DNA from 4 places in the Variovorax sp. KBS0712 genome. Region 3 is predicted to be linked to each of the others. Evidence: predicted binding sites of a transcription regulator. Region 3 holds the regulator's gene; each other region holds the start of a gene.
What was found. Region 3 encodes LexA, which represses DNA repair genes until DNA is damaged. Its sites were predicted from a motif close to ACTGTATNNNNATACAGT; they were not measured.
Positions count from the first base shown of each region.

Region 1 (7,286 bases), on a different contig from region 3:
CAATACCGGGGCTTGCCCGAGTGACGGGCCGGTGTATTGCATGCCCTAATCCGCTATTGATTCCATAGCTGCCCCCGTGCAGTGGCATGCCGTTGCGGCACATTGGAAGCAAGTGTTTCCATGTGCAGCGCGCAGTGACCCTCACGCCCGAAGGGCCGGCCCGTTCAGCGCCAGGCGGCGCGCATGCGGTTGCGCAGGTCGATCACCGCGGCCGGCGGCGGCACCGCAGGCGGCAGCACCGGCGGCGGCGGCCAGGTCTGCAGTTCGAAGCCCGCCAGGTCAGACTCGGTGATGAAGCGGGTGCGGTTGGCGTACAGGTGCCGGTCGCCGCGCGCCGCCTGCTGCGTGATGTGGAAGCGCTGCGGCATCACCAGGTGCAGGTGGTCGCGGGCCCGCGTCATCGCCACGTAGAGCAGGCGCCGCTCTTCCTCGAGTTCATGCGCGCCCTGCGCCACGTCGGCGGGCATGCAACCGTCGACCACGTTGATGACATGCACCGAATTCCACTCCTGCCCCTTGGCCGAATGGATGGTCGACAGGATCAGGTAGTCCTCGTCGAGCGAGGGCGGGCCAGGCCGGTCACTCGTGGCCTCGGGCGGGTCGAGCGTGAGCTCGGTGAGAAAGCGCTCGCGCGAGCCATAGCCGGCCGCCAGCCGCGCCAGCTGCTCGACGTCGGCACGCCGCACGCCCGAGGTGTCTTCGTACAGCCGCTCCAGGTGCGGCTGGTACCACTGCATGGCCACCTCGACGTCGGCCGGCCACTGCAGCGACGGCGCGCGCAAGGCGGCGTAGGCCTGGGCGAAGTCGGCCCACTGTTCACGCGCGGCCGACGGCGGCACGAAGTCGCGCACCGCCGCGGCCGGGTCGCCCGCCTGGTCCATCGCGTCGAGCAGGCGCGTGCCGGTGGCCGGCCCCACGCCGGGAATGAGCTGCGTGACCCGGAAGCCCGCCATGCGCCCGCGCGGGTTCTGCGCGAAACGCAGCACGGCGAGCAGGTCCTTCACATGCGAGGCCTCGAGGAACTTGAGCCCGCCGAACTTCACGAACGGGATGTTGCGCCGCGCCAGTTCCAGTTCGAGCGCCGCGCTGTGCGACGAGGTGCGAAACAGCACCGCCTGCGACTTCAGCGCCAGCCCGCCCTCGCGGTGCGCCAGGATCTTGTCGGCCACCCAGCGCGCCTGCCCGGCCTCGTCGGGCACGAGCACCAGCACCGGCTTGCCGGCCGAGGGCTTGTCGGTCCACAGCGTCTTGGCGTGCCGTTCGGCGGCCTGCGCGATGACGCGGTTCGACACGTCGAGGATCGGCTGCGTCGAGCGGTAATTGCGCTCCAGCGTGACGATGCGCGCCTCTTGCGAGAACTGCGAGGGAAAGTCGAGGATGTTGCGCACCGTCGCGCCGCGGAACGAATAAATCGACTGCGCGTCGTCGCCCACCACCGTCACGCCGCGCCCGTCGGGCTTCATCGCGCGCAGGATCTCGGCCTGCAGCAGGTTGGTGTCCTGGTACTCGTCGACCAGCACGTGGTCGAAGCGCGCGCCGACGTGCGCGGCCAGCGCGGGCTCGGCGACCATCTCGGCCCAGTAGAGCAAGAGGTCGTCGTAGTCGAGCACGTTCTGCTGCTGCTTGGCCTCGACGTAGGCACCGAACAGCGTCTTGAGCTGCGCCTCCCACTCGGCGCACCAGGGAAAGCTGTCCTTCAGCACGGCGGCCAGGGGCGCGCGCGTATTCACGCAGCGCGAGTAGATCGACAGGCAGGTGCCCTTGCGCGGGAAGCGGTTGACCGTGGACGACAGGCTCAGCTCGTGCCGCACCAGCCCCATGAGGTCTTCGGCGTCGCCGCGGTCGTGGATGGTGAAGTTCTCGTCCAGCCCGATCTGCGCGGCGTACTCGCGCAGCAGCCGCGCGCCGATGCCGTGGAAGGTGCCGGCCCACGGCAGCGCGGGCGGGCGCTCCGACTTCAGGCCCAGCACGCGTGCCAGCACCTGGCCCGCGCGGCGCTCCATTTCCTGCGCGGCGCGGCGCGAGAAGGTGAGCAGCAGCAGGCGCTGCGGATCGACCCCGTCCGCGATCAGGTGCGCCACGCGGTGCGCCAGCGTGCTGGTCTTGCCCGAGCCGGCGCCGGCGATCACGAGCAGCGGCCGGTGGTCGACGCCGACCGCCGCGCCCACGCCGTGCTCGACCGCCGCGCGCTGGTCGTCGTTGAGCGCGGCAAGCGCCGCGGCCAGGCGCTCGGCTTGCGTCTTCGGGGGGGTGGAAAGAACGGGGGACGCAGGGGTCTGCATGGGCACGACTTTACTGTATGTCCGTCCAGTTCGAGTGCCTTGTCGCCCTGTGGCCGGTGACATAATCGCGCCTCGCTGCAACCGGAGACTCCCCTTGGAAACCGCCCCGTCTCGGCAGCTTTCAACTCCCTGGCGACGCTGCGCGTGATGTACTGACGCTGGGTCCGCGGGAATTGAAAGCGCCCCGCCCTCGCCCATCGTTCAGTCACCCCCGGGAGTGAGCCCATGCTCAACATCTTTACGCTCGCCAACGGCCGCCTCGTCCAGGAAGAGATCGAGTCGCTCGAAGAGCTCTCCAAGTTCCAGCCGATCTGGGTCGACCTCGAGTCGCCCACGCTCGAGGAAAAGCGCTGGATCAAGCAGTACTACGGCCTCTCGATTCCCGAAGACGCGATGGACGAGGACATCGAGGAATCGGCCCGCTTCTACGAGGAAGACAACGGCGAACTGCACATCCGCTCCGACTTCCTGATCGACGACGACGAAGACCCGCGCACGGTGCGCGTCGCCTTCATCCTCAACCAGCACAACACCGACCTGCGCAGCCGCGGCGTGCTGTTCTCGATCCACGACGAAGACGTGCCCGTGTTCCGCCTGCTGCGCATGCGCGCACGCCGCGCGCCGGGGCTGATCGAAGACGCGAAAGAAGTGATGCTCAAGCTCTTCGACGCCGACGCCGAGTACTCGGCCGACACGCTGGAGAACATCTACGACGAGCTCGAGGTGGCGGGCAAGAAGGTGCTGTCGGGCAACGTCAGCGACGAGCTGGCCGGCGAGGTGCTCGGCGCCATCGCGCGGCAGGAAGACTTGAACGGCCGCATCCGCCGCAACGTGATGGACACGCGCCGCGCCGTGAGCTTCATGATGCGCAGCAAGATGCTCAACGCCGAGCAGTTCGAGGAGGCGCGGCAGATCCTGCGCGACATCGAGTCGCTGGACAACCACACGGCGTTCCTCTTCGACAAGATCAACTTCCTGATGGATGCGACCGTCGGTTTCATCAACATCAACCAGAACAAGACCATCAAGATCTTCTCGGTGGCCAGCGTCGCGCTGCTGCCGCCCACGCTGATCGCGAGCATCTACGGCATGAACTTCAAGTTCATGCCCGAGCTCGACTGGGCCATGGGCTACCCCTACGCCATCGCGCTGATGGCCGCGAGCGCGCTGGTGCCGATGTGGTACTTCCGCCGGCGCGGCTGGCTCAAGTAGTCGCTGTACTGGGTGCTAGAGTGACTGCCGGCAGGCAGCTGACCCTGGAGAGCCCCGTGCGCAGACTTCGTTTCCTCACCAACCGCCACCGCGCGCCGTCGACGAACACCGCGCTCGGGCTACTGCTGGCCTTCAACGCCGGCGCCATCAATGCGGGCGGCTTCCTCGTGCTGCACATGTACACCTCGCACATGACCGGCTTCGCCTCGCAGCTGGCGGACGGCATGGTGCTGGGCAACCTCACGCTGCTGCTGAACGCGCTGGGCGCGATCCTGGCGTTCGTGAGCGGCGCCGCGGTCTGCGCGGTGCTGGTGAACTGGGCGCGGCAGCACCGGCTGCATGGCGTGTATGCGCTGCCGCTGCTGCTGGAGGCCGCGCTGATGTTCCCGTTCGGGCTCGCCGGCGCCATCACGCTGACCTGGGCCACGCCGTTCGCGGTGCCGCTCACGGTGCTGCTGCTGTCGTTCATCATGGGCCTGCAGAACGCCGTGGCGTCGAAGACCTCGGGCGGCAGCACGCGCACCACCCACATGACCGGCAACATCACCGACGTGGGGATCGAGCTGGGCAAGATGCTCTACTGGAACCGGCGCGCGCCGTCCACGCCGCTGCCGGTGCGCCACGACCGCAGCCGGCTGCGCCGCTGCGGCGGCCTGGTCGCCATGTTCGTGCTCGGCGGCGCCGTGGGCGCGCTGGGCTTCAAGCACGTGGGATTCATCTGCGTCGTGCCGCTGGCCGCGCTGCTGCTGGCGCTGTCGATCCCGCCGCTGCTGCGCGACCTGCCGCAGCTGCGCCGGCTCGCGCCGTAGGCGGGTTCTTCAGGCCGTGTCGCGCGGCAGGGAGGCGAGCCAGGCGTCGACGAGCGCGAGGCTGTAGCGGCTCGCCACCTCGGCCACGAAGCGCGTGAAGTCGCCGTGCGCGGCGTCGTCGGCGCGATCCGAGATGGTCCGCAGCGCCGCGAAGGGCACGCCGTAGTCGTGGCAGGCCTGCGCCATCGCAGCGCCTTCCATCTCGACGGCGAGCGCGTCGGGCAGCGAGCGCTGCAGGGCCCCGCACTCCGCGGTGGTCGACACGAAACGGTCGCCGCTGATCAGCAGGCCTCGATGCACCTTCGGTGAACGCAGATGGAACTCATCGACCGCCTTCTGCCCCACCAGGCTCACCGGATCGCGCAGCGTGCCTTCGGCCACTGCCGCCAGCGCATCGCCGATGGCCGCATCGGCCGCGAAGCGCGAACGCCCCATCAGCGGCACCTCGTACTTCGGAAAGATCGGCGAGGCGTCCATGTCGTGCTGCAGCAGCTCGGTCGCCACGACCACGTCGCCGACGTTCACGCCCGGCGCCAGCCCGCCCGCCACGCCCGTGAACACGATCGCCCGCACGCCGAAGCGCTCGAGCAGCACCGTGGCCGTGACCGCCGCCGCGACCTTGCCGATGCGCGACAGCACCGCGACCACGGGCTGGCCCTGCAGGTGGCCGACCCAGAAGTCGCGGCCGGCCACGCGCACGCGCTGCTCGTCGGGCATGCGCGCGAGGAGCGCACTCAGCTCCTCGTGCATGGCCGCGACGATGGCGATGGGCGCAGCGGCCACGGCTTACTTGATGTCCACGCCGTAGAAGGTGTGGCGGCCGAAGGGGCTGAGCTTGAAGTCGACCACTTCCTTGCGCACCGGCTTCAGCTGCACCGCGTGCGCGATGGTGAACCACGGCGCCTGCTCCTTGAAGATGACCTGCGCCTTCTTGTAGAGCGCGTCGCGCTCCGACTGCTTGGTCGCGCTCTTGGCCTTCACCACGAGGTCTTCATACGGCTGGTAGCAGAACTTCGAGATGTTGCTGCCGCTGGCCGACTTGGCCGAGGCGCAGCCCAGCAGGGTGTACATGAAGTTGTCCGGGTCGCCGTTGTCGCCGGTCCAGCCCAGCATGCCCATCTGGTGCTCGCCGGCCTGCAGACGCTTGCGGTACTCGCCCCACTCGAAGCTCTTGATCTCGGCCTTGACGTTGATCTTGGCCAGGTCGGCCTGCATCAGCTCGGCGATGCGCTTGGCGTTCGGGTTGTACGGGCGCTGCACCGGCATGGCCCACAGGTCGGTGCTGAAGCCGTCGGGGAAGCCAGCCTGCGCCAGCAGCTTCTTGGCGGCTTCGGGGTCGTACGGGTCGTCCTTCACGGCATCGTTGTAGGACCACAGCGTGGGCGGGATCGGGTTCTTCGCCGCCACGCCGGTCGTGAGGTACACGCCGTCGATGATGGCCTTCTTGTTGATCGCCATGTTGATGGCCTTGCGCACGCGCACGTCGTCGAAGGGCTTCTTCGTCGTGTTGTACGAGAGGTAGCCCACGTTCAGGCCCGGCTGCTCCAGCACCTGCACGTTCGGGTCCTTGCGGATCGCGTCGAGGTCGGCCGGGTTCGGGTACGGCATGACGTGGCACTCGCCCTTTTGCAGCTTGGCCCAGCGCACCGACGCATCGGGCGTGATCGCGAACACGAGGTCGTCGATCTTGGCCTTGCCGCCCCAGTACTGCGGGAAGGCCTTGAAGCGGATGATCGCGTCCTTCTGGTACTGCACGAGGTAGAACGGGCCGGTGCCGACCGGGTCCTGGTCGACCTTCTCGGGCGTGCCGGCCTTCAGCATCGCGATGGCGTACTCCTTCGACTGGATGCCCGCGTACTGCATCGCCAGGTTCGCGAGGAACGGCGCCTCGGCCTGGTTGAGCGTGATCTTCACCGTGTGGTCGTCGATGCGGTCCACCGACTTCAGCAACTTGGGCATGCCCATGTCGTTGAAGTAGGAGTGGTTCTGGCTCGTGACCTTGAAGAAGGGGTCGCTCTCCTTCCACTGGCGCTCGAGCATGAAGATGAAGTCGTCGGCGTTGAAGTCGCGCGTGGGCTTGAAGCTCTTGCTCGTGGTGTGCCACTTCACGCCCTTGCGCAGGTGGAAGGTGTACACGGTGCCGTCGGCCGAGATGTCCCATTTTTCAGCGAGGCCCGGCATCACCTTGGTGCCGCCGCGCTCGAACTCGACGATGGTGTTGTAGACCTGCGTGGTCACGTCGAAGGACGTGCCGGTGGTGTTCATGCCCGGGTAGAAGTTTTCCGGGCTTCCTTCGGAGCAGTACACCAACGTCTTGGCTGACACGGCGCCGCAGGCCAGGGTAAGGGCCGTGAGCGCTGCCGGTGCCAGGAGCGCCAGCTTTTGTGAGCGGCGCGAAACGGAGGACTGGGTCGTCATGGGGACTCCTCGAGACAGGGTTGAAAAAATCGCCACTCCACTCTTCTTCAGGACGCGGCGAGCACGGGACCATCGGCGCGCACGACAGGCGCGCCATCGAGAAACTGCTCGGCGAAGTGGCAGGCCACCAGCCGTTCGTCGAGCGCGCGCAGCGCGGGACGCTCCTCGCGGCAGCGCGGCTGCACGTGCGGGCAGCGCGTGCTGAAGACGCAGCCCGAGGGCGGGTCCAGCGGCGACGGCAGCTCGCCCTTGAGCACGATGCGCTGGCTGCTCAGGCCCGGCGTCGAGGCCAGCAGCGCCTGCGTGTAGGGATGCAGCGGCCGCGCGAAGATGCGCGACTTGGGGCCCTGCTCCACCGCGTGGCCCAGGTACATCACGAGCACGTCGTGCGCGATGTGGCGCACCACGCCCAGGTCGTGCGAGATGAAGAGGTAGGCCAGCCCCAGCTCGGCCTGCAGGTCGGCCAGCAGGTTCAGCACCTGCGCCTGGATCGACACGTCGAGCGCCGACACGGGCTCGTCGGCCACCAGGAGGCGCGGCGACAGCATGAGCGCGCGCGCGATGG
Region 1 is NZ_VCCD02000002.1:1,639,107-1,646,392, forward strand. Features, by position in the region: gene FFI97_RS24610 (ATP-dependent helicase) at 165-2,282, opposite strand; gene corA (magnesium/cobalt transporter CorA) at 2,508-3,494, shown strand; gene FFI97_RS24620 (YoaK family protein) at 3,551-4,303, shown strand; gene FFI97_RS24625 (5'-methylthioadenosine/adenosylhomocysteine nucleosidase) at 4,313-5,053, opposite strand; gene FFI97_RS24630 (ABC transporter substrate-binding protein) at 5,090-6,721, opposite strand; gene FFI97_RS24635 (peptide ABC transporter ATP-binding protein) at 6,769-7,286, opposite strand, start outside.
Region 1: the regulator LexA is predicted to act here: its motif matches at 2,295-2,312, upstream of FFI97_RS24610 (ATP-dependent helicase).

Region 2 (7,286 bases), 490 kb from region 3:
GCTGCGCGAGCGGTAGCAGATGACGACGGCAGCGATGGCGGCGCGCTCGCGGCCGTACTTTTCGTAGATGTACTGGATGACTTCTTCGCGCCGCTGGTGCTCGAAGTCGACGTCGATGTCGGGCGGTTCCTTGCGATGGCGGCTCAGGAAGCGCTCGAACAGCAGGTGGCCTTTTTCGGGGTCGATGGCGGTGATTTCGAGGCAATAGCAGACAACGGAATTGGCCGATGACCCACGCCCCTGGCAAAGAATTTTCTGTGAGCGCGCAAAGCGGACGATGTTCTCTACGGTGAGGAAGAACATCTCGTATTCAAGTTCCCTGATCAGGTCCAGCTCTTTCTGCACCTGGGCTCGCACGCCATCAGGAATCCCGTTCGGGTAGCGCCTTTGCGCCCCTTCCCATGTCTTGCGCACCAGCGTCTGCGCCGCCGTCTCGCTGCTGCCCACGGTCTCCAGCGGGTACTTGTAGGTCTCGCGGATCACCTCGGGATCGAAGCGGCACCGCTGCGCCACCGCCAGCGTGTTCGCCAGCATCGCGGGCAGGTACAGCTCGGCCAGTCGCACCCGCTGGCGCAGGTGCCGCTCGGCGTTCGACTGCAGCGCGAAGCCGCACTCGGCCACCGTGCGGCCTTCGCGCACCGCCGTGAGCACGTCGTGCAGCGGCTTGCGCCCGCGCGCGTGCATGTGCACGTCGCCGGCCGCGACCAGCGGCACGCCGGCCTGCTCGCCCGCCTGCATCAGCGTGACGAGCCAGAGGTCGTCGTCGAGTTCGTTGAACAGCTCCACGGCCAGCCAGAGGTTGTCGCCGTACAGCGCCCTGGCGGCGGCCAGGTCGTCCTGCACGGTGGCCGCCTCCGGCATGCCTCCCGGCGGACGGTGCGGCACGAAGAGGACCTGGCAGTGCTGCAGCGAGGCGACGTCGCTCGTGTCCCAATCGACGCGGTACTCGCCCTTGGGCAGCTCGGTGTTGCGCGCGGCGGTGATGAACTCGCAGAGGTTGCCCCAGCCCTCGGTGTCGTTCGCGATCACCACGAGCTTGAAGCGCTCGAAGCGGAACTCGCTGCCGAACAGCAGGCGGAATTCGGGGTGGCGCGGGATCGGCGGCTCGTCCGGGTGCTCGCGCTCGTAGGTGTCCAGCTTGGCGGGCAGGTCGCGCAACGCGACATGCGCGCGCACGATGCCGGCCACCGAGCATTCGTCGGTGATAGCCAGCGCCGCATAGCCGAGGTGGTAGGCGCGCTCGACCACCTCTTCGGGCGTCGACGCGCCGCGCTGGAAGCTGAAGTTCGTGAGGCAGTGCAGCTCGGCATAGCCGGGCAGGCCCGGCGCCGGGCGCAGCCGCTGCGGCAGCACATGCACCTTGGCAGGCTGGCGCTTGCGCTCTTCCTTGCCGCTCAGGTCAGGCATAGAAGCCTTGCAGATACCAGCGCACCTCGCCCGACGAAAACCGCGTGGCGGGCCGCTCGCGAAAGATCCACACCAGGCCGGCCTCGGGGCTTTCGGCCACGTAGTAGTCGCGCATCGCGGGCTGGCCGCCGTCTTCCTCGCCGCCCCACCAGCCGGCCTCGACGCGCTGCGGCCCGACCAGCTTGCGCAGCGGCCCGCAGTAGCACGGGCGCTTGCCGTCCATCTCGAGCCGCAAGGGCTCGGGCAGCAGCCAGGGCGGGTAGATCGCATCGGGCTGCGAGGCGGCGTCCTTGCGGGCCTTGTCGGGTGCCGGGGTTTTCTCTTTTTGCAGCGCGGGCCGCCACCGCTGCTGGCGCTCGGGCCGGTGGTCGGCCTGCGCGAGCGGCACCACCACCTGGTCGGCGCCGAGCCGCACGCTGAGCCGTTCGACCATCTCGTGCAGCTTGTCGCCCTTGCGGTTGTCTTCCGGCAGAAAGCTGGTGCTGGCACCGGCCAGCGGATCGGTTTCGAGCGTGCGCAGCTTCAGCCAGCTCGCAGGCGCGGCCAGCGTGGTGAGCGCGAGTTTTTTCGGACAGCAGGCGGCGCAGGTGCGCCATGTCCTGCGTGGGCTCGGCCGTGCGCACGGTGAGCTGCTGGTGCGGCGGCAGGGTCACGCCGTTGAGGCGCCGCAGGTCGAGCGTCCATTGCAGCTCGAGCGCACGCGCGCCGCGCTGGCGGGCGCGCAGCCAGATCTGCAGCGCCGAGAGCAGGCGGTTGGCCGACCACATGAGTTCGGGCCCGGTCTCGGCCAGCGCGGGCAGTTCGAGCTTCTGCTCGAACACGTCGGGCAGCGTGAGCCAGGCGTGGGTTTCGGGGCGCAGGCCCCAGGCGATGTCGAGCGCCTCGCGCAGCCCGGCGCCGAAGCGCCGCGCCAGCCCGCCGCGCGGCAATGCCGCCACCTCGCCCCAGGTGCGGCAGCCCAGGCGCGCGAGCAGGTCGAGGTGGCCCTGCGCGGCCGTCAGCGTGTCCAGCGGCAGGCCGGCCGGCACCTCGGCGGGCCGGTGTTCGTTGCGCGCGAACAGGCGCAGCCGCGCCAGCGCGATCAGGCTGGTGGCGCCCTGCGCGCCGCGCATGCGCGCGTCGGGTGCGGGGTTGAGGGCCAGCAGCTGGCGCATCAGCGGCGCGCGACCGCCCCACAGGCGCTCGCAGGCCGAGACCTCGAGCATCAGCGCCTCGTCCTGCCAGGCGACGTGCGGCGTGAACTGCAGCGCCCACCAGCCCAGGGCCTCGGGCGGGGGCATGTCGGGGGCGTCGGCGTCCTCGGTTTCAGACGACCACTGCAAGGCGATCCAGTGCATCCGGGCCTCCTTTCCATGCGTCGATGCGCACCACCGTGGCCGACGGCGCAGCGGCCGGTGCCACGGGCGGCTGCAGGCGCAGCTGGCGCCGCACGCGGGCGGCGGCCAGCAGCGCGCTCATGCGGGCATTGCGCGCCGGCACCCGCACCGGCACGGCCAGCGGCGGGCCCCGGCGCTTGAGCAGGTGCAGCGCGATCTGCGCCGGATCGTCCGGGCAGCGCTCGGCACGCAGGCGCAGGCGCGCGGGCGAAGCCGACAGCGCCACCGACTCGGGCCGGCACACGAACAGCAGCACCTCGTGCTGCGCGGCCGCCAGCTGCAGCCGCCGCAGCTCGCCCACGCGGGCCTGCGGCAGCCAGGCGACGACGGCAGCGATCTCGGCGCAGCGCAGCGCCTGCTCGCAGGCCCACAGCCGCGCGGCCGGGGCGTCGCTGCGCACGCACATCAGCGCCTCCACCGGCAAGCCCTGTGCCGCCAGCGCGGTGCCGCAGGGTTCGTAGGGCGCGCCGACCAGCACCACCGGCCCGCCGCGCGCCTCCACGGCCTGCGCCAACGCGGGCAGCAGCAGGCGCCAGACATGGGCCTCGGGCGTGGCCTGCAGCAGCTCCGTCATCGCGCCCACGGGCCAGCCGCCGCCGGGCAGCTCGGCGTCGAGCGCGGCATGCCCGGTGGCCACGACCTGCGCGTCGGCCAGGCCGAGTTCGTCGGCGTGCCAGACGCCGCGGCCCGCGGCGGTGGAAAAGGAGTCGAGGAAAGGGAGGCCCATGATTGCAGTTGTTAACTGTATTTTTATACAGTATTTCCCAGGTCGCAACCAGCGATCGATTTACCTGCGAAGGCCCGCGCCTTAAGATCGGTTTATTAACAATTAGTGACCATGAGACACAAAATGATTCGCCTGCGGTTTCTGGCCCTCGCCGCGCTCGTCTTCGCAGGGGTGCCCGCCTCGGCCCAGCCCGCCAAGCCGCTCCTGATCGGCCAGACCTACGTGCAGACCGGCCCGCTCGCGTCGCTGTCGACCGAGCCGCTGGTGGGCATCCGTGCCATGTTCACCGCGCTGAACGCGAGCGGCGGCGTCAACGGCCGCCCGGTCGAGCTGCGCCAGCTCGACGACGCCTACGACCCCGCCAAGGGCGCAGAGAACGTCAAGACCTTCGCACGCGACGGCGCCGTGGGCGTGCTGATGCCCATCGGCACCTCGTCGGCGGTCGGCGCGCTGAAGGCGGCCAACGAGCTGAAGATTCCCGTCGTCGGCCCCTACACGGGCGCGGGCCCGGTGGTGAAGTTCAGCGAGTTCGGTTTTCCGGTGCGCATCAGCTTCGACGAGGAATACAGCCGCATCGTGAACCACCTGTTCACCATCGGCCTGTCGCGCATCGCCTTCGCGCACAACGACAACCCCGGCGCGCGCTCGGCGATGGAGAGCACGCAGAAGTTCATTGCCGAGCGCGGCGACAAGATGGTCGGCAGCGTGGCCATCAAGAACGACGGTTCCGACGCGGCCGAACGCGCCGCCGAGCTGGCCAAGCTCAAGCCCAAGGCCGTGGTGCTGTCGGCCACCAACGACGTGGCGGCGAAGTTCATCGCGGCCTACCGCGCGACCGGCGGCGAGACGGCCTTCTATTCGTTCTCCTTCCTGAATGGGCAAAAGCTCTTCCAGGACATCAAGAAGGACGCGGCCGGCGTGGTCATCTCGCAGGTCGTTCCCTACCCGTGGAACAGCGCGATGCCCGTCATCGCCGAGTACCAGGCGGCGATGAAGAAGATCGGCATGACCGAATTCAGCTACGCGAGCCTGGAGGGCTATGTCACGGCCAAGGTCATGGTCGAAGGCCTGAAGCGCGCGGGCGCCAACCCCACGCCCGAGTCGCTGCAGAAGGGCCTGGAGTCGTTCAAGACGCTGGACCTCGGCGGCATCGCCGTGTCGTACCGGCCCGGCGAGCACCGCGGGCTGACCTTCTCCGAGCTGTCGATGCTCAAGGCCGACGGGCGCTACCTGCGCTGAGCCCTTCCGCCCGCCGGCCTCGCGGGCGCAGAATTTCGTTCGTGACGACGCCCCTCACGAACGCACACCCTTACGCCCTCACGCGCGCCCGGTTGCTCCGACTGGGCGCAGCCCTGTGCGCAGGTGCCGCGCTCCCCTCCTTCGCCCAGCAGCCACCCCGCAGGCCCGCGATGCAGATGACCACCCGCCCCATTCCCTCCACGAAGGAAGCCCTGCCGGTCGTCGGCTGCGGCACCTGGATCGGCTTCGACCAGCGCCCCGACACCGACGAATACAGGCGCCTGCCCGGCGTGCTCGACGCGCTCTTCGCGGCCGGCGGCACGGTGATCGACAGCTCGCCGATGTACGGCCGCTCCGAGGAAACCACCGGCGAACTGCTGGCCGCCGCCAAGCCGAGCGCCAGGCCTTTCCTCGCGGCCAAGGTCTGGACCTCGGGCCGCGAGGCCGGCATCGCGCAGATGGAGCAATCGTTCGCGCGGCTTCGCACGCAGCAGATCGACCTGATGCAGGTGCACAACCTCGTCGACTGGCGCACCCACCTCGCCACGCTGCGCGGCTGGAAGGAGAAAGGCCGCGTGCGCTACATCGGCATCACGCACTACACCGCCTCGGCCTACGACGAGGTCGAGGCTGTGCTGCGCGCCGAGACGCTCGACTTTGTGCAGATCAACTACTCGCTCGATGCGCGCGATGCCGAACAGCGCCTGCTGCCGCTCGCGGCCGAGCGCGGCGTGGCGGTGATCGTCAACATGCCCTTCGGCGGCGGCGGCTTGCTCCGGCGCCTGCGCGACAGGCCGCTGCCCGCCTGGGCCGGCGACATCGGCTGCACGAGCTGGGCGCAGGTGCTGCTGAAGTTCGTGCTGAGCCATCCGGCCGTGACCTGCGCGATCCCGGGCACGAGCCGCGCGGAGCACATGACGGACAACGCCGCGGCCGGCGCCGGCACCTTCCCCGATGCCGCCTTCTGGCGCCGCGAGGCCTCTTCTATTCGAACTTGACGTTGTGCTCCCGCACCGTCGCGCCGAAGGCGTCGTACTGCGTGCGGAAGAACTCGGCGAACTTCGCGGGGCTCATGCCGTAGCCCTCGAAGCCCTGCTGCACCAGCTGCGCATGCACGTCAGGCCGCTTGAACGTGTTCTGCAACTCCTGCGAGAGCCTGTCGGTGATCTCCTTCGGCAACCCCGGCGGCCCGAAGAAGCCGGCCCAGGGCGTGATCGTGAGCTTGCCCAGCCCCAGCTCGCCGCCCGTCGGCACATCGGGCAGCAAGCCGCTGCGCTGCGGCAGCAGCGTGACCAGCGCGCGGATGCGCCCCTCCTTCACGAAGCCCGGCGCCAGCGTGCCGGTGGTGAACATCATCTGGATCTGCCCGCCCAGCAGGTCGGTCATGGCCTGCATGTCGCCCTTGTAGCGCGCGTTGACCACCTTGCGCTCGCCCAGCAACTGCAGCATTGCGAGCTCCGAGGCGCTGTTGCTCGATGCCGAGTTGAGCACGCCGGGCTTCGACGCCACGAGCGCCAGCAGCTCGTTCACGCTCTTCACCGGCAGGCTGGCCGGCACCACGAGGAACATCGAGAACTGCCCCGCCGAGCTGATCGGCGTGAAGGCCTTGAACGGGTCGTAGGGCGAGGTCGGCCGCAGCGTGGGCGCGGCGACCATCGCGGTGTTGGTGCCCATCAGCAGCGTGTAGCCGTCGGGCCTGGCCGACGAGGTGGCCTGCGCCGCGAGCACGCCGTCGGCGCCGGGGCGGTTCTCCACGATCACCTGCTGGCCGAGCTGTTTCGACAGCCCCTCCGCGATGATCCGCGTGAGCGAATCGGCGCCGCCGCCCGCGGCAAAGCCGACGATCAGCTTCAGCGGCTTGTTCGGGTACGCGTCGGCGCTCCAGGCCGCCGCGCCGGGCAGTGCCGTGGCGGCGAGGGCCGCGAGAGTCAAGGTTCTGCGTCGCATGAAAGCCTCCTTGTTCAGAAGAGGTGCCGCACGCCGAACTCCCAGCCCGACGAGCGCATCCCGCCCGCCGGCGCGCTGCCGCCGCTCACCACGTAGCGCGCCTGCCCGCTGTTCATCAGCCGCGCGTAGGTGCCGTACAGCGCGGTGCGCCGGGAGAGGTTGTGCACGTAGCCGATGCCGAACTGGCGCGCGTCGTCGCGGTTGCGCGGCATGCCGTTGGCGTTGCGCAGGCTCTCGTCGCTGCGGTCGTCCAGGTAGGCGTAGCTCACGCGGATGCGCCCGACCTCGAAGGCCGGGATGTGCGCGCCGATCTCGACGGTGTTCTTGCGCACCGTGCCGGCCGCGAGCTTCACCGTCACCTTGTTGTAGAGCGCGAAGAACTTCGCGAAGCCCGCGTCCCACGAACCGCCGATGTTGGCGTGCGTGTAGTTGCCGATGGTGGAGGTGGCGTTGAAGTGCGAGCGCGTCACGGCCGCGGCGATGTCGAAAGCGCCCGAGGCGAAGCCGAAGCGCGCGCCGCCGAAGTTGCCGTCGTCGCGGTTCGGCGCGGTGGAGTTGTTCTCGCCGGTGCCGATCATCGCCATGCCGTA
Region 2 is NZ_VCCD02000001.1:2,148,537-2,155,822, forward strand. Features, by position in the region: gene FFI97_RS09880 (error-prone DNA polymerase) at 1-1,407, opposite strand, end outside; partial or broken gene FFI97_RS09885 (Y-family DNA polymerase) at 1,400-2,744, opposite strand; gene imuA (translesion DNA synthesis-associated protein ImuA) at 2,713-3,510, opposite strand; gene FFI97_RS09895 (ABC transporter substrate-binding protein) at 3,622-4,749, shown strand; gene FFI97_RS09900 (aldo/keto reductase) at 4,920-5,747, shown strand; gene FFI97_RS09905 (Bug family tripartite tricarboxylate transporter substrate binding protein) at 5,734-6,696, opposite strand; gene FFI97_RS09910 (porin) at 6,711-7,286, opposite strand, start outside.
Region 2: the regulator LexA is predicted to act here: its motif matches at 3,525-3,542, upstream of imuA (translesion DNA synthesis-associated protein ImuA).

Region 3 (7,286 bases):
GCCAACCCGCGCTGCACCGAAGAAGACCTGCGCGCCGCCATGGAGGCCTCGGGCCGCACCGTGGCGCACAAGCTCGAACGTTACCTGCCGGCGCTGGCCACCATCGCTTCGGCCGCGCCGCTGCTCGGCCTGCTGGGCACGGTGATCGGCATGATCGAGATCTTCGGCTCGCAGTCGCCCGGCAGCGGTGCGGTCGGTTCGGGCAACCCGGCGCAGCTGGCGCACGGCATCTCGATCGCGCTGTACAACACGGCCTTCGGCCTGATCGTGGCCATTCCGACGCTGATCTTCTGGCGCTACTTCCGCAGCCGCGTCGACGAGTACCTGCTGAACCTCGAACTCTCGGGCGAGCGCTTCGCGCGCCACTTGAACGCACTTCGCAAATGACGGCCATCGCAGCAACCGACGGCCGTCACACCAGGGACACCGCGGAACCGGCTTCGCCGGGCCGCAGGTGTCGCTCCCGGAAGGGGGGTGGCGTAGCGACACGAAGTGCGCGCAGCCTGGGGGTGAGCCTATGACTCGGGGCCGCATGCAGTTTCGCCACGGCGCGCGCGACGAGCCGGAGATCAATCTGATCCCGTTCATCGACGTGCTGCTGGTCGTGCTGATCTTCCTGATGCTGTCGACCACCTACAGCAAGTTCACCGAGATGCAGCTGCGGCTGCCGACAGCGGACGTCGACGCCCAGCGCGACTACCCGAAAGAGGTGATCGTGGCGGTGTCGGCTGACGGCCGCTACGTGATCAACAAGTCGCCGCTGGCGGACCGCAGCGTCGACACCGTGGCCGCCGCGCTCGGCGCTGCCGCCACCGGTGGCAAGGACAGCGTCGTGATCATCAGCGCCGACGCCGCCAGCCCGCACCAGGCCGTGGTGACGGTGATGGAGGCCGCGCGCCGCGCCGGCCTGATGCAGATCACCTTCGCCGCCCAGTCGACGGCCCAGGCCGGTCACTGAGTGTCGACCGGCGCGCGGCTGCAGGATGCCTGGCTGCGCCGCGGTGCGCTGGCCTGCCTGCTGTGGCCGCTGTCGCAGGTCTACGGCGCCCTCTTCGCGCTGCGGCGCGCCTTCTATCGATGGGGCTGGCAGAAAACCGGACGCGTGCCGGTACCCGTGATCGTGGTCGGCAATGTGATTGCGGGTGGAGCCGGCAAGACACCGGTCGTGATGGCCGTCGTGCGCCATCTTCAGGCGCGCGGCCTGCGGGTGGGTGTGGTGTCGCGCGGCTACGGCCGCCGCACCGACGACTGCCGTGAAGTCCGGGCCGACAGCGATCCGCAGGACGTCGGCGACGAACCCGCGTTGATCCACCACGCCACCGGCGCGCCCGTCTTCGTGGCCCGGCAGCGTATCGAGGCCGCACGCGCCCTGCTCGAGCAGCACCCGGCCACGCAGGTCATCGTCAGCGACGACGGCCTGCAGCATCTGGCGCTGGCGCGCGACATCGAGATCTGCGTGTTCGACGACCGCGGTGTCGGCAACGGCTGGCTGCTGCCGGCCGGCCCCCTGCGCGAGCCGTGGCCACGCCATTGCGACCTGTTGCTGCACAGCGGCGAGCGGCCCGCCTTCGCCGATGGCTACACCGCCACCCGCGAACTGGCGCCGTACGCCCTCGCGAAGGATGGTCGACGCATCCCGCTCGACACGCTCGCCGGCCAGCCCGTGATCGCGCTCGCCGCCATCGCGCGGCCGGAGGCCTTCTTCACGATGCTGCGTGCTCGCGGCCTGGCGCTCGCTGACACCCTCGCGCTGCCTGACCACCACGATTTCAGCGGCTGGCAACGACCTGCCGCCCCCGCCCTGCCCCTCGTCTGCACGGAAAAAGACGCCGTCAAGCTCTGGCAGCAGGCACCCGACGCGCTCGCCGTGCCGCTGCATTTCGAACCCTCGCCGGCGTTCTTCGCCGCCCTCGACGCGAAGCTATCATCGCTCGATGGATACCAAGCTGCTTGAACTGCTCGTCTGCCCCGTCACCAAGGGCCCGCTGACCTGGAACGCCGAGAAGCAGGAGCTCTGCTCGCGCAGCGCGCGCCTGGCCTACCCGGTGCGCGACGGCATCCCGGTGCTGCTCGAGAACGAGGCCCGCACGCTGTCCGACGAAGAGCTGGGCCTGTGAGCTTCACCGTTCTGGTGCCGGCCCGGCTGGCTTCGACGCGACTTCCCAACAAACCGCTGGCCGACATTGCCGGCCTGCCGATGGTCGTGCGCGTGGCACAACGCGCCCGCCAGTCCGGCGCCCTTCGCGTGGTGGTGGCCGGCGACGACGCCGCCATCATCGAGGCCTGCAAGGCGCACGGTGTCGAGGCCCTGCTGACACGCCAGGACCACGCCAGCGGCACCGACCGGCTGGCCGAAGCCTGCGAACAGCTCGGGCTCGACGGCGACGCGATCGTCGTCAACGTGCAGGGCGACGAACCGCTGATCGACCCCGCGCTGATCGACGCCGTCGCCGCCACGTTGGCCGCGCGCCCGCAGGCCGCGATGAGCACCGCCGTCCATGCGATCGACTCGCTGGCCGACTTCATGAACCCGAACGTGGTGAAGGCCGTGCTCGATACGCAGGGCCACGCGCTGTACTTCAGCCGCGCACCGATCCCCTGGTGGCGCGACGGCTCTTCAGGCGGTGCGGCGCCCTCGGTGCTGCCCAGCCCGGCGCCGCTGCGCCACATCGGCATCTACGGCTATCGCGCAGGCTTCGTGCGGCAATTTCCGTTGCTGTCGCCTGCCCCTGTCGAAGCCACCGAGGCGCTCGAACAGTTGCGCGCGCTGTGGCACGGACACCGCATCGCGGTGCATGTGAGCGATGTGGCACCGGGCCCCGGGATCGACACGCCCGAAGACCTGGCACGCGTGCGCGCCGTCTTCGCGGCCGGCTCGCCTGCGTGAGCTGCAGGCCGCCCCGAGGGAGACGGCGGCAATTTGTCACGGGGACGCATGCTATCCTCGATGCAATTCCGCCTCGGCGCGCCTGAGGGTGCGCATGGGGCGCGACACAAAATCTAAGAACCTTCCGAGGACACCATGAGACTTATTTTGCTGGGCGCGCCCGGAGCAGGCAAAGGCACGCAAGCGACCTTCATCTGCCAGAAATACGGCATTCCCCAAATCTCCACCGGCGACATGTTGCGCGCCGCGGTCAAGGCAGGCACCCCCCTCGGGCTGCAGGCCAAGACGATCATGGATTCGGGTGCACTGGTCAGCGACGACCTGATCATCAACCTCGTGAAGGAACGCATCGCGCAGCCCGACTGCAACGGCGGTTTCCTGTTCGACGGCTTCCCGCGCACCATTCCGCAGGCCGACGCCATGAAGGCGGCCGGCGTCAAGCTCGACTACGTGCTCGAGATCGACGTGCCCTTCGGCGACATCATCGAACGCATGAGCGGTCGCCGCTCGCACCCGGCATCGGGCCGCACCTACCACGTCAAGTTCAATCCGCCGAAGGTGGAAGGCAAGGACGACGTGACCGGTGAAGAGCTGATCCAGCGCGAAGACGACAAGGAAGAGACCGTGCGCAAGCGGCTCGACGTCTACAGCCAGCAGACCCGTCCGCTGGTCGATTACTACTCGGCCTGGGCCAAGACCGATCCGGCCGCTGCGCCGAAGTACCGCGCCATCCAGGGCGTGGGCACGGTCGACGAGATCACGCAGCGCGCGCTTGCCGCACTGAACAGCTGATTCAGCGGCTGATTCGTCAGCCTCTTTCTCCTAGCCGCCCTCCGCCTCCGGCAGGGCGGCCACTCCCAAGAGTTCCAGCACCAGCGCAACCCGCGCCTTCACCGGCGTGAGTGCGCCCGCATCCCGCAGCCCGTCACCGGGTTTCGGCAGGATGCGTCCGTTCGCGCAGCGTGTGGCGCGCAACACCACCAAGCCGCCGTCCTGCGCCTTCAGCGCCGCGGCTTCCAGCGCGTGGTGCACGGTGCCGTTGCCGGTCGTGGCCACGACCAGGCCGCGCAAGGGCTCAGTCGACGGGAGCAGCAACGCCTCCACGATCGCACCGCTCGCGCCCGCGTGGCTCATGACGATCTCGACGCGGGGCCACGGCTTCGATACCGCATCCAGCCGCGCCGCATCGAACGGCGCTCCCTGCGGCCACGCACGCACGCGCCGCACTTCGCCCTCCTCCACATAGCCGACCGGCCCCGCATCGCCCGACGCGAAGGCATCGAGGCGGTAGGTGTGCACCTTCTGCACATCGACGCCGCTGTGGATCGTGCCCGCACACACCACCGTCACGCCCTGCGCGCCCGGCGTCGAGGCCACCGCGAGCGCGTCGCGCACGTTCTGCGGGCCATCGGGCGACAGGGCCGTCGCCGGGCGCATCGCGCAGGTCAGCACCACCGGCTTGGCTGGCGCCAGCACCGCGTGCAGGAAGAAGGCGGTCTCTTCCAGTGTGTCGGTGCCGTGCGTGATCACGATGCCGGCCACATCAGGCTGCGCCAGCCAGTGTGCGCAGCGTGCGGCCAGCTGGCGCCAGGTGTCGGCGTCCATGTCCTTGCTGTCGAGCTGCGCGACCTGCTCCGCCACCAGCGTCACGCCGGCCGGCGCCTCGATGCCACCCAGCAGGTCCGCCACGCCCACCTGCCCGGCGGTGTAGCCGATGTTGTCGCCGCTGCTGGCAGCCTTGCCGGCAATAGTGCCGCCGGTGCCCAGCACGACCACGCGGCGCGTCTCGGACGAAGAGGAATGAGTCATGGCTTGTCAACTTTTGAAAACTGGTTAAAAATACAGGTACTGGATATCTAGCCAGTGCCGCAAGGAAACCACTATGCAGTTCGCAGTGAAGCTTACCGCCCGCCAGCAGCAGATCCTGGACCTGATCCAGGGCGCCATCGCACGCACCGGTGCGCCGCCCACGCGCGCCGAAATCGCCAACGAGCTGGGCTTCAAGTCGGCCAACGCCGCCGAGGAGCACCTGCAGGCCCTGGCCCGCAAGGGCGTGATCGAACTCGTCAGCGGCACCTCGCGCGGCATCCGCCTCAAGGGCGATGCGCTGCGCTCGCTCCACGAAACGCGCCACCGCGAAGGCAACCAGTTCTCGCTCTCGCTGCCCGGCATGGCCCAGCTCGCGCTGCCGCTCATCGGCCGCGTCGCGGCAGGTTCGCCCATCCTCGCGCAAGAGCATGTCGACCAGACCTACTACGTCGAGAACACGCTGTTCCAGCGCCAGCCAGACTACCTGCTCAAGGTGCGCGGCATGTCGATGCGCGACGCCGGCATCATGGACGGCGACCTGCTCGCCGTGCAGGCCACGAAGGAAGCGCGCAACGGCCAGATCGTGGTGGCCCGCCTGGGCGAAGAAGTCACTGTGAAGCGCCTGAAGCGCAACAAGCAGGTGATCGAACTGCACGCCGAGAACCCCGACTACCCGACCATCATCGTCCAGCCCGGCGAGCCCTTCGAGATCGAAGGCCTTGCGGTCGGCCTCATCCGCAACACGATGCTGATGTAAGCCCCGGGCCTGCTGTTCACACGCAGCAGTACCTCATCCGGCCGCGACAGGTGGCGGGCGTATGGCGCGAAGTCGCCATCACCCTGTCGTGGCCGATTCAAGAAATCCTGCCTGTGTTCAACCTCATACTTTTTTGGAGTTCACATGGGAATCGCCCTCCTCGCCATCGCCGACCTCTGGTCGCCCCTGCAATCGCTGGCCACCCGCTGGATGCCCGCCCGCCGCTCGTCGCACGGTGAGAGCGGCGACGCTGCCGCTGGCCTGCGCTACGTGGCCATTCGCCCGGCCTGCACGGCGCGCCCCGCTGGCGGCTCCGCACCTGCCAGTTCGCCATCCGCCACTGCCGCACCCGCCCGTCCGCTGCGCGTGGTCCGCGTGGTCGACCGCCAAGGCACGCAGCGCGGCTGCGCCAACCGGGTCGTGATTTCCGGCCGCATGGCCGACGTGTGCGCCGAGCTCGACCGGCTCGCCGCATTGGAAGCCGCAGAAACAGGCAGCGGCACGCCCCGCCCCAGCCACCTGCACTGAGAAGGTGCGAACGAACCCGCCGTGCCTGCGCGCTCTGCGCGCCCCTCATGCGCACGGCGGATTCACTGGAATCGGCCTGAAACAGGCCTTCCGGCCGCCATCCGGCACCGGGTATCCAAACGTTCACACGTGCGACGTGCCGATGCTGCGAGGCACAATGGCATGCCATGAACATTGTGATCCTCGACGACTACCAGGACGCCGTGCGCAAGCTGCAGTGCGCTGCCAAGCTGGACGCTTACGCCGCCAAGGTCTACACCAACACGGTCAAGGGCATCGGCCAACTGTCGGTTCGCCTCAAGGATGCGGACGTCATCGTGCTCATCCGCGAGCGCAGCCAGATCTCCCGCCAGCTCATCGAGAAGCTGCCCAAGCTCAAGCTGATTTCCCAGACCGGTCGCGTCGGCGGCCACATCGACGTCACGGCCTGCACCGAACGCGGCGTAGCGGTGGCCGAAGGCTCGGGCTCGCCGCAGGCACCCGCCGAACTCACCTGGGCGCTGATCATGGCGGCCATGCGCCGCCTGCCGCAGTACATCAGCAACCTCAAGCACGGGGCCTGGCAGCAGTCGGGCCTCAAGTCGGCGTCGATGCCGCCGAATTTCGGCGTGGGCTCGGTGCTCAAGGGCAAGACGCTGTGCATCTGGGGCTACGGCCGCATCGGCCAGCTGGTGGCCCGCTACGGGCAGGCCTTCGGCATGCAGGTCGTGATCTGGGGCCGCGAGGCCAGCTGCGCCAAGGCGCGCTCCGACGGCTTCCAGGTGGCGCAGAACCGCCACGAATTCTTTGCCGCCGCCGACGTGCTGTCAGTGCACCTGCGGCTCAACGAGGACACCCAGGGCCTCGTCAAGCTCGAAGACCTCTCGCGCATGAAGCCGACGGCACTGTTCGTCAACACCTCGCGCGCCGAGCTGGTCGAAGCCGATGCGCTGCTGGCCGCGCTCAACCGCGGGCGCCCCGGGCTGGCGGCCATCGACGTGTTCGAGAGCGAACCGCCGCTGCAGGGCCATGCGCTGCTGCGCCTCGAGAACTGCATCTGCACGCCGCACATCGGCTACGTCGAGCAGGAAAGCTACGAAAGCTACTTCGGCCAGGCGTTCGACAACGTCGTGAGCTTCATCAAGGGCAACCCCACGAACATCGTGAACCCCGGCGCGCTGCAGGTCCGGCGGTGAGCGCATGAGCCGGCCCGCGCCGCAGCGAGGCGCGCTCTGGGCGCTGCTGGCCGGCAATTTCGTGATCGGCACGGGCGTGATGGTCGTGCCGGGCACCCTCAATGAGATCAGCGCCTCGCTGGCCGTCCAG
Region 3 is NZ_VCCD02000001.1:1,654,793-1,662,078, forward strand. Features, by position in the region: gene FFI97_RS07555 (MotA/TolQ/ExbB proton channel family protein) at 1-387, shown strand, start outside; gene FFI97_RS07560 (ExbD/TolR family protein) at 533-958, shown strand; gene lpxK (tetraacyldisaccharide 4'-kinase) at 959-1,954, shown strand; gene FFI97_RS07570 (Trm112 family protein) at 1,935-2,117, shown strand; gene kdsB (3-deoxy-manno-octulosonate cytidylyltransferase) at 2,114-2,887, shown strand; gene adk (adenylate kinase) at 3,023-3,679, shown strand; gene FFI97_RS07585 (asparaginase) at 3,710-4,696, opposite strand; gene lexA (transcriptional repressor LexA) at 4,770-5,453, shown strand; gene FFI97_RS07595 (hypothetical protein) at 5,598-5,981, shown strand; gene FFI97_RS07600 (D-2-hydroxyacid dehydrogenase family protein) at 6,149-7,156, shown strand; gene FFI97_RS07605 (MFS transporter) at 7,161-7,286, shown strand, end outside.

Region 4 (7,286 bases), 1.1 Mb from region 3:
CGGCTCATCGCCGGGGCGCGCGCGAACGGCGTGCCGGTGATCTTCGTGCGCATCGCCTTCGCACCGGATTACTCGGACTGCCTGCGCAACTGCACGCTGTTCCGCCGCGTGGCCGAAAGCGGCGCCGTGCAGGAAGGCAGCTGGGGAGCCGGGTTCTACGACGAACTCGCGCCGCGGCCGGGCGAAGCCGTCGTCACCCACAAGCGCAACAACCCCTTCTGGGCCAGCGGGCTCGAAGACGCCGTGCGCGCCACCGGTGCCAGCCGCCTGTACGTGGCCGGCATCGCGACCAACCACGTGGTCGAGCACGGCGCGCGCCATGCGAGCGACCTGGGCTACGACGTGGCAGTGGTCGCCGACGCCTGCAGCACCGCGCAGGCGCACCTGCAAGCGGCGAGCCTCGAAACACTGGCCATGCTCGCGGACGTGATCCACGTGGACGACGCGGTCGCGCAGATGGGAGGCCGGTCATGACGACGCTGCAAGGCAAGGTCGCCGTAGTAACCGGCGCCGCCGCGCTGCTGGGCAGCGCCATCGTGCGCGCCTTCGTGCAGGCCGGCGCGCGCGTGGTGGCGGTCGACATCGACACGGCGCGCGGCGCCGCCTTGGCGGCCGATGTGGGCGCGGGCTGCCGCTTCGTCGCCTGCGACATCGCCTCGGACGACGCGCTCGATGCGCTCGTGGCCGGCACGCTGCGCACCGAGAGCCGCATCGACTTTCTCATCAACAACGCCGTGGTCTACGGCGATGCAGGCTTGGAAGCCGCGCGCGCCGACTGGCTGGCCGCGCTGAACGTCAACCTGGTCTCCGGCGCGATGCTGGTGCAGAAGACTGCCGACGCGCTGGCCGCGCACGGCGGCGCCATCGTGAACATGGGCAGCGTCGGCGGCAAGTTCGGCGCGGCGGGCCGGGCGCTGTACCCCGCGGCCAAGGCGGCCATCCTGCAGCTCACGCGCAACCAGGCCGCCACGCTGGCGCCGCGAGGCGTGCGGGTGAACTCGGTGTCGCCGGGCTGGACGTGGTCGGACGCGCTGTCGCGCATGACGGACGGCGACCGCGCACGCGCCGACCGCGTCGGCGCGCCGATGCACCCGCTGGGCCGCGTGGGCGACGGCGACGACGTGGCGCAGGTGGTGCTGTTCCTGTGCTCGGACGCGGCGCGCTTCGTGACCGGTGCGGACATCCCGGTCGACGGCGGCTTCTCGATGCTGGGGCCCGACCAGGGACGCTCGGCGCGCGACTGGTTCGAGGCGTAGCCGCCGTTCAGTCGCGCGACTGCCGCAGCGCCCCCGGCGTGCCGCCCAGGTGGCGGCGGCACAGGCGCACGAAATGCGAGGCGTCGGCCAGCCCGACGCGCAGGCCGATCTGCGCCACGCTCAGGCGGTCGAAGCGCGCATCGGCCAGCATGCGCTGTGCCACCTGCATGCGGCAGGCGGCCAGCGCGTTGGCGAAGGTGGTGGCGCTGTGCCCTGCCCCGCCGCCTTCGGCCAGGCAGCGGTGCAGGCTGCGCTCCGAGATGCCGAGCCCCTGCGCCACGGCCGCGGCCGTGAGGCCCGGCTCGGCATGGCGCTCGCGGGTGGCGTCGAGCACGCGCTGGCGCAAGGCGGCGCGGCCGCACGGATCGGGCAGCGCTGCGCCGCCGCCCGGGCCGAGCGCCAGGGCCAGCAGGCCGCCGAGCTGATCGGCCAGCAACGCCGCCGGCAGCGGTGGCCGCAGGGCCACCTCGGGCGACAGCGCCTGCGCGAAGCCGCTGAGCGCCGCGCCCCAGCCGCTGTGCCCGTCGATGCGGCGCGCCACGTGGTCGCCGGCATCGGGCAGCCACGACTCGACCCACGCTGTCGGCAGCTCGATCGACACCGTGTCGGCCGACTGCTGCAGGTGGAAGGCGTAGCAGCGCCGTGAATCGACCAGCACCGCGTCGCCGGGCAGCAGGCGCGCCGAACGCTCTTCCTGCACCGCGACCCAGGGCGAGTCGGCCTTGCACAGCAGGTAGTAGAAGTTGTGGCGGCTGTGGGCGATGGCGCGGCGCGTGCGGTACACGTCCTGCGCGCTGCCGCGCACGCGGTTCACGTGCAGCGGCCCGAGCGGCGCGGATTCGAGCGAGGCGCCGAAGCGGCCGGCCAGCGGGCTGGTCACGTCCATTTCGAGAAAGCCTTCGCAGACCGCGCCGATCCAGTAGTCCAGCCGCTGCGGCGGCGGCACGGTGTCGGTCGACCAGGTGTGGATCGCAGCAGGGGCTGCGGGCATGGCTGCGGAAGTCATCCCGCCAACATAGCCAGCCCGGACCCGTTTGCCAAGCGGGTATAGACGCCCTCCGACGCCGCGGCGCGCGGGTGCCCGGCACAATGGCCCGCTTCATCCACCGCACACGCACGAAGGGCCCGGCACACATGAGCAAGCAAAGCGATTTCGGATTGATCGGCCTGGCCGTGATGGGACAGAACCTGGTGCTGAACGTGGAAAGCCGCGGCTTCCAGGTCAGCGTCTACAACCGCACCGAAGCCACCACCGAGGCCTTCATTGCCGCCAACCCCGGCAAGCAGCTGGTGGGCGCGAAGACGCTCGAGGAGTTCGTCCAGAGCCTGGCCAAGCCCCGCAAGATCCAGATCATGGTGAAGGCCGGCGCGCCGGTCGACCAGGTGATCGAGCAGCTCATTCCGCTGCTCGACAAGGACGACATCGTCATCGACGGCGGCAACAGCCTGTACACCGACACCGAACGCCGCGACGCCTACCTTGCAGCCAAGGGCCTGCGCTTCATCGGCGCGGGCGTGTCGGGCGGCGAGGAAGGCGCGCGCAAGGGGCCGTCGATCATGCCGGGCGGCCCGGCGTCGACCTGGGAGGTGATGAAGCCGATCTTCGAGAGCATCGCGGCCAAGGTGGACGGCGAGCCCTGCGTGATCCACATCGGCCCGGGCGGCGCGGGTCACTACGTGAAGATGGTGCACAACGGCATCGAGTACGGCGACATGCAGCTGATCTGCGAGGCCTACAGCCTGTTCAAGGCGGCCGGCTTCACGACCGACGAGATGGCCACGATCTTCAACGAATGGAACGAGGGCGAGCTGCAGAGCTACCTGATCCAGATCACCGCCAAGGCGCTCGAGCAGAAAGACCCGGAAACGGGCCAGCCGGTGGTCGACCTCATCCTGGACAAGGCCGGCCAGAAAGGCACGGGCCAGTGGACGCTGCTGAACGCGGCCGAGAACGCGGTGGTCATCAGCACCATCAACGCCGCCGTCGAGGCGCGCGTGCTGTCGTCGCAGAAGAAGCAGCGCGTGGCGGCCAGCCAGCTGCTGCAGGGGCCGAAGATCGAACTGTCGCTGGAGAAAAAGGCGCTGGTGGCCAAGGTGCACGACGCGCTCTACGCCTCGAAGGTCATCAGCTACACGCAGGGCTTCGACCTGATCCAGACGATGGGCGAAAAGAAAGGCTGGCAGCTCGACCTGGGCGGCATCGCCTCGATCTGGCGCGGCGGCTGCATCATCCGCGCGCGCTTTTTGAACCGCATCACCGACGCCTTCCGCCGCGACCCGGCGCTGGGCAACCTGATGCTCGACCCGTTCTTTCAAGACCTGCTGAACCGCACGCAGCAGAACTGGCGCGAGGTGGTGGCGCTGGCGGTGAGCAACGGCATTCCGGTGCCGGCCTTCAGCGCCTCGCTGGCCTACTACGACAGCTACCGCACGGCGCGCCTGAGCGCGAACCTGCTGCAGGCGCAGCGCGATTTCTTCGGGGCGCACACGTACGAGCGTGTCGACAAGCCGGAGGGCCAGTTCTTCCACACGGACTGGCCCGAAGTCATCGAATAAATAAATTGGGCTCGCCCCCAGGCTTCGCGCACTTCGTGTCGCTTCGCCAACCCCCTACCGGGGGCAACACCAGCGGCCCGGCGAAGCCGGTTCCGCGGTGTTTCTGGTGAATGCCCGCTCGCCGCCTCTTCAGGTGATGCGACTCAGCCGGCGTCGGCCAGCCAGTCGCGCACCACGCCGACCGACTGCGCCAGCGGCGCCGTCGCATCCACCGCCAGCACGCCGGCCTCGCCCACCGGCGATTCGAGCGTGGCGAACTGGTTGGCCACGAGGCTGGCCGGGAACATGTGCAGCCCGGCGCCCGCGCGCGCGGCCACGCGGCGCTCGGCTTCGGCGCGGTCGATCTGCATGAACACGCAACGCAGGCCCGGCGCGGCGGCGCGCAACTGGTCGCGGTAGCTGCGCTTGAGCGCGGAGCAGGTCATGACGGCGCCCTGCGGCGCGTCGGCCAGGGCGCGGCCCAGCGTGGCCAGCCAGCCGGCGCGGTCGGCGTCGGTGAGCGCGATGCCGCGGCTCATCTTGTCGACGTTGGCGGGCGGATGGTGGTCGTCGCCCTCGATCAGCGGCAGCCCGAACGCGGTGGCCAGCGCCGCGCCCATGCTGGACTTGCCGCAGCCCGAAACCCCCATCACCACGAGCCAGCCCTGTTCATGCGCGCCCTTGACCTTGTTTGAAGCAGCCGATGCCGAATGCGTGCCGAGACCGGCACGGCCACGAATCTACCGCGTCGGCGCGGTATTCAGAACAGGCTGCCCTGCCCCACGGCGCCGGGCGGGCGAAAGGCCCCGGTGTCCAGCGCGATCCGCTCGCGGTTGAAGCCCAGCCGGTGCGTCGCCTTCTGGAAGCGCTGGTGGATCAGGTCGGCCCACAGGCCGCTGCCCTTCATGCGCGTGGCGAAGTCGGCGTCGTAGTCCTTGCCGCCGCGCATCTCGTGGATGCGCGCCATGACGCGCTCGGCGCGCTGCGGGTAGTGCAACTCGAGCCATTCCTTGAAGAGCGGCGCCACCTCCCACGGCAGCCGCACCACGGTGTAGAAGGCGCTGCGCGCGCCGGCCTCCCAGGCGGCTTCGAGCACCTGCTCCATGTCCTCGGTGATGAACGGAATCTGCGGCGCCACGCTCACGCCCACCGGCACACCGGCCTCGGCCAGGGTGCGGATGGTGCGCAGCCGCCGGTGCGGCGCGGCGGCGCGCGGCTCGAGCTTGCGCGCCAGTTCGCCGTCGAGCGTGGTGATCGTGACGTACACGGCCGCGAGCCGGTCGGCGGCCATGGGCGCGATCAGGTCGAGGTCGCGCTCGACCGCGCTCGACTTGGTGACCAGCGCGAACGGATGCCGCACCTCGCTCAGCAGCTCGATCACGCCGCGCGTGAGCCGCAGCTCGCGCTCGATGGGCTGGTAGCAGTCGGTGGCGGTGCCGATGGCGAGGTTGCTGGGGCGGTAGCCCTTGCGCCCGAGCTCGGCGCGCAGCACCTCGACGAGGTTGCGCTTGGCGATCAGCTTGGTCTCGAAGTCGAGGCCGGGCGACAGGTTCAGGTAGCTGTGCGTGGGCCGCGCAAAGCAGTAGATGCAGCCGTGCTCGCAGCCGCGGTACGGGTTGAGCGAACGGTCGAAGGGGATGTCGGGCGACTCGTTGCTGCTGAGCACCGACTTCACGTCCTCGAAGCGCACCTCGGTGGCCAGTGGCAACAGCCCGGCGGCTTCGGCCTCGCCGTCTTCCAGCGTGCCCCAGCCGTCGTCGAAGGCGTCGCGTTCGTCCTTGGAGAACCGGTGCGCGAGCCGCGTGGCCGCGCCTCGGCCCTTGATGATGTGGATGGGAACCTGGGCGGCGGGCATGGCGAGTCCTTGGAAGGAAACAGGAAACAAGGCGAACAACTGTTTATTCATACAGTATTTCACTTTTGCGGCCGCCATGCAGAGTTTTTTATTTCTGTCTTGACAGAAATTCAGGAATTCCTAAACTCGACGCCATGGAACTCACCGACATTCAACGCAAGTTCGTCCTGCACTGGGGCGAGATGGGCTCCATGTGGGGCGTGAACCGCACGGTCTCGCAGATCCACGCCCTGCTCTTCGCGCACGGCAAGCCGATGCACGCCGAAGAGCTGTCGGAAACGCTGGGCGTGGCCCGCTCCAACGTCAGCAACAGCCTGAAGGAACTGCAGGCCTGGAATCTCGTGCGCGTCACCCACACGCTGGGCGACCGGCGCGACTACTTCGAGACCAGCGTCGACGTGTGGGAGCTGTTCCGCACCGTGGTGCGCGAGCGCAAGGAGCGCGAGTTCGACCCCACCATCCGCGTGCTGCGCGAGATCGTTTCCAGCCCTGATTTCCAGAAGGAGCCGCCCGATGCGCAAGACCGCATCCGCTCCACCATGGACCTCATGACCAAGCTCGCCACCTGGGCCGACGAGATGCTGCGGCTGTCGCCCGGCACGCTCGACAAGGTGCTCACGCTCGGCGCCAGCGTGCAGAAGTTCGTGCGCGGCGACAGCGCACCGCCCCCCGCCCCTCCTGGCGCGGGCAAGGGCGACGACCCCGACGCGCACCACGCCAGCCTGCCCATGATCTGAGAAAGGCCGCGTCTTTTTTTGCCTTCCTATTTCTGTTTTGACTGAAATATCGAGAACTAAAAGCACCATGACCCGCTTCGCCCCCGCCACCTACCCGCTCACCGTCTATTTCGACGCCACCTGCCCGCTGTGCACGGCCGAAATGGGCGCCATGCAGGCGCGCGACAGCGCGAAGCGGCTGCGCCTGGTCGACTGCTCGCCCATCGATTTCGCGCACGGCCCGGCACCGCGCGAGGCGCTGATGCGTTCGCTGCACGCGGTCGATGCCGCAGGCCAACTGCGCGTGGGCGTCGACGCCATCCGCGCCTGCCGCGCCGCGGTGGGCCTGCCGGCCGGCGGCGCGGTGCTCGACCTGCCGGTGGTCGGCCGGCTGGCCGACCGCGCCTACGCGGTGCTGGCGCGCAACCGCTACCGGCTGCCGCGCTGGCTGGTCCTGCGGCTCGCGGGGCACGGTGCGATCGCGCCAGCCACCTGTGCCGACGACCACTGCAAGCTCTAAAAAACCACTCACGCTGTCACACCCCACCCGCTCACGTCCGAAGGAGTTTTCGATGCCCGACGTCTTCCAGCCCGACTTCCGCCTGCCCGGCACTGCGCGGCCTGCGCCGCCCGCGGTCGAAGGCCATGTGAGCCGCGAGGACACGCAGGACTATTTCACCGAGGTCGCCGACGACTACCGCGCCTGGAGCCCCAGCTACAACATGCACTTCGGCTTCTGGCGCCTGGGCCTGAACCCGCTGCGGCGCGAGGGCATGCTGATCGAGATGAACCGCACCGTCGGCCGCGCGCTGCGGCTCGACACCGCCACCCGTGACCCGCGCTGCGTGGTCGACCTGGGCTGCGGCGCCGGCGCCACCTCGCGCACGCTGGTCGGCGACGACCCCGCGCTGCATGCGGTCACGG
Region 4 is NZ_VCCD02000001.1:2,705,140-2,712,425, forward strand. Features, by position in the region: gene FFI97_RS12560 (cysteine hydrolase family protein) at 1-474, shown strand, start outside; gene FFI97_RS12565 (SDR family oxidoreductase) at 471-1,256, shown strand; gene FFI97_RS12570 (helix-turn-helix domain-containing protein) at 1,264-2,247, opposite strand; gene gnd (decarboxylating NADP(+)-dependent phosphogluconate dehydrogenase) at 2,391-3,812, shown strand; gene FFI97_RS12580 (gluconokinase) at 3,956-4,441, opposite strand; gene FFI97_RS12585 (PA0069 family radical SAM protein) at 4,552-5,646, opposite strand; gene FFI97_RS12590 (GbsR/MarR family transcriptional regulator) at 5,781-6,383, shown strand; gene FFI97_RS12595 (thiol-disulfide oxidoreductase DCC family protein) at 6,451-6,882, shown strand; gene FFI97_RS12600 (SAM-dependent methyltransferase) at 6,935-7,286, shown strand, end outside.
Region 4: the regulator LexA is predicted to act here: its motif matches at 5,685-5,702, upstream of FFI97_RS12585 (PA0069 family radical SAM protein).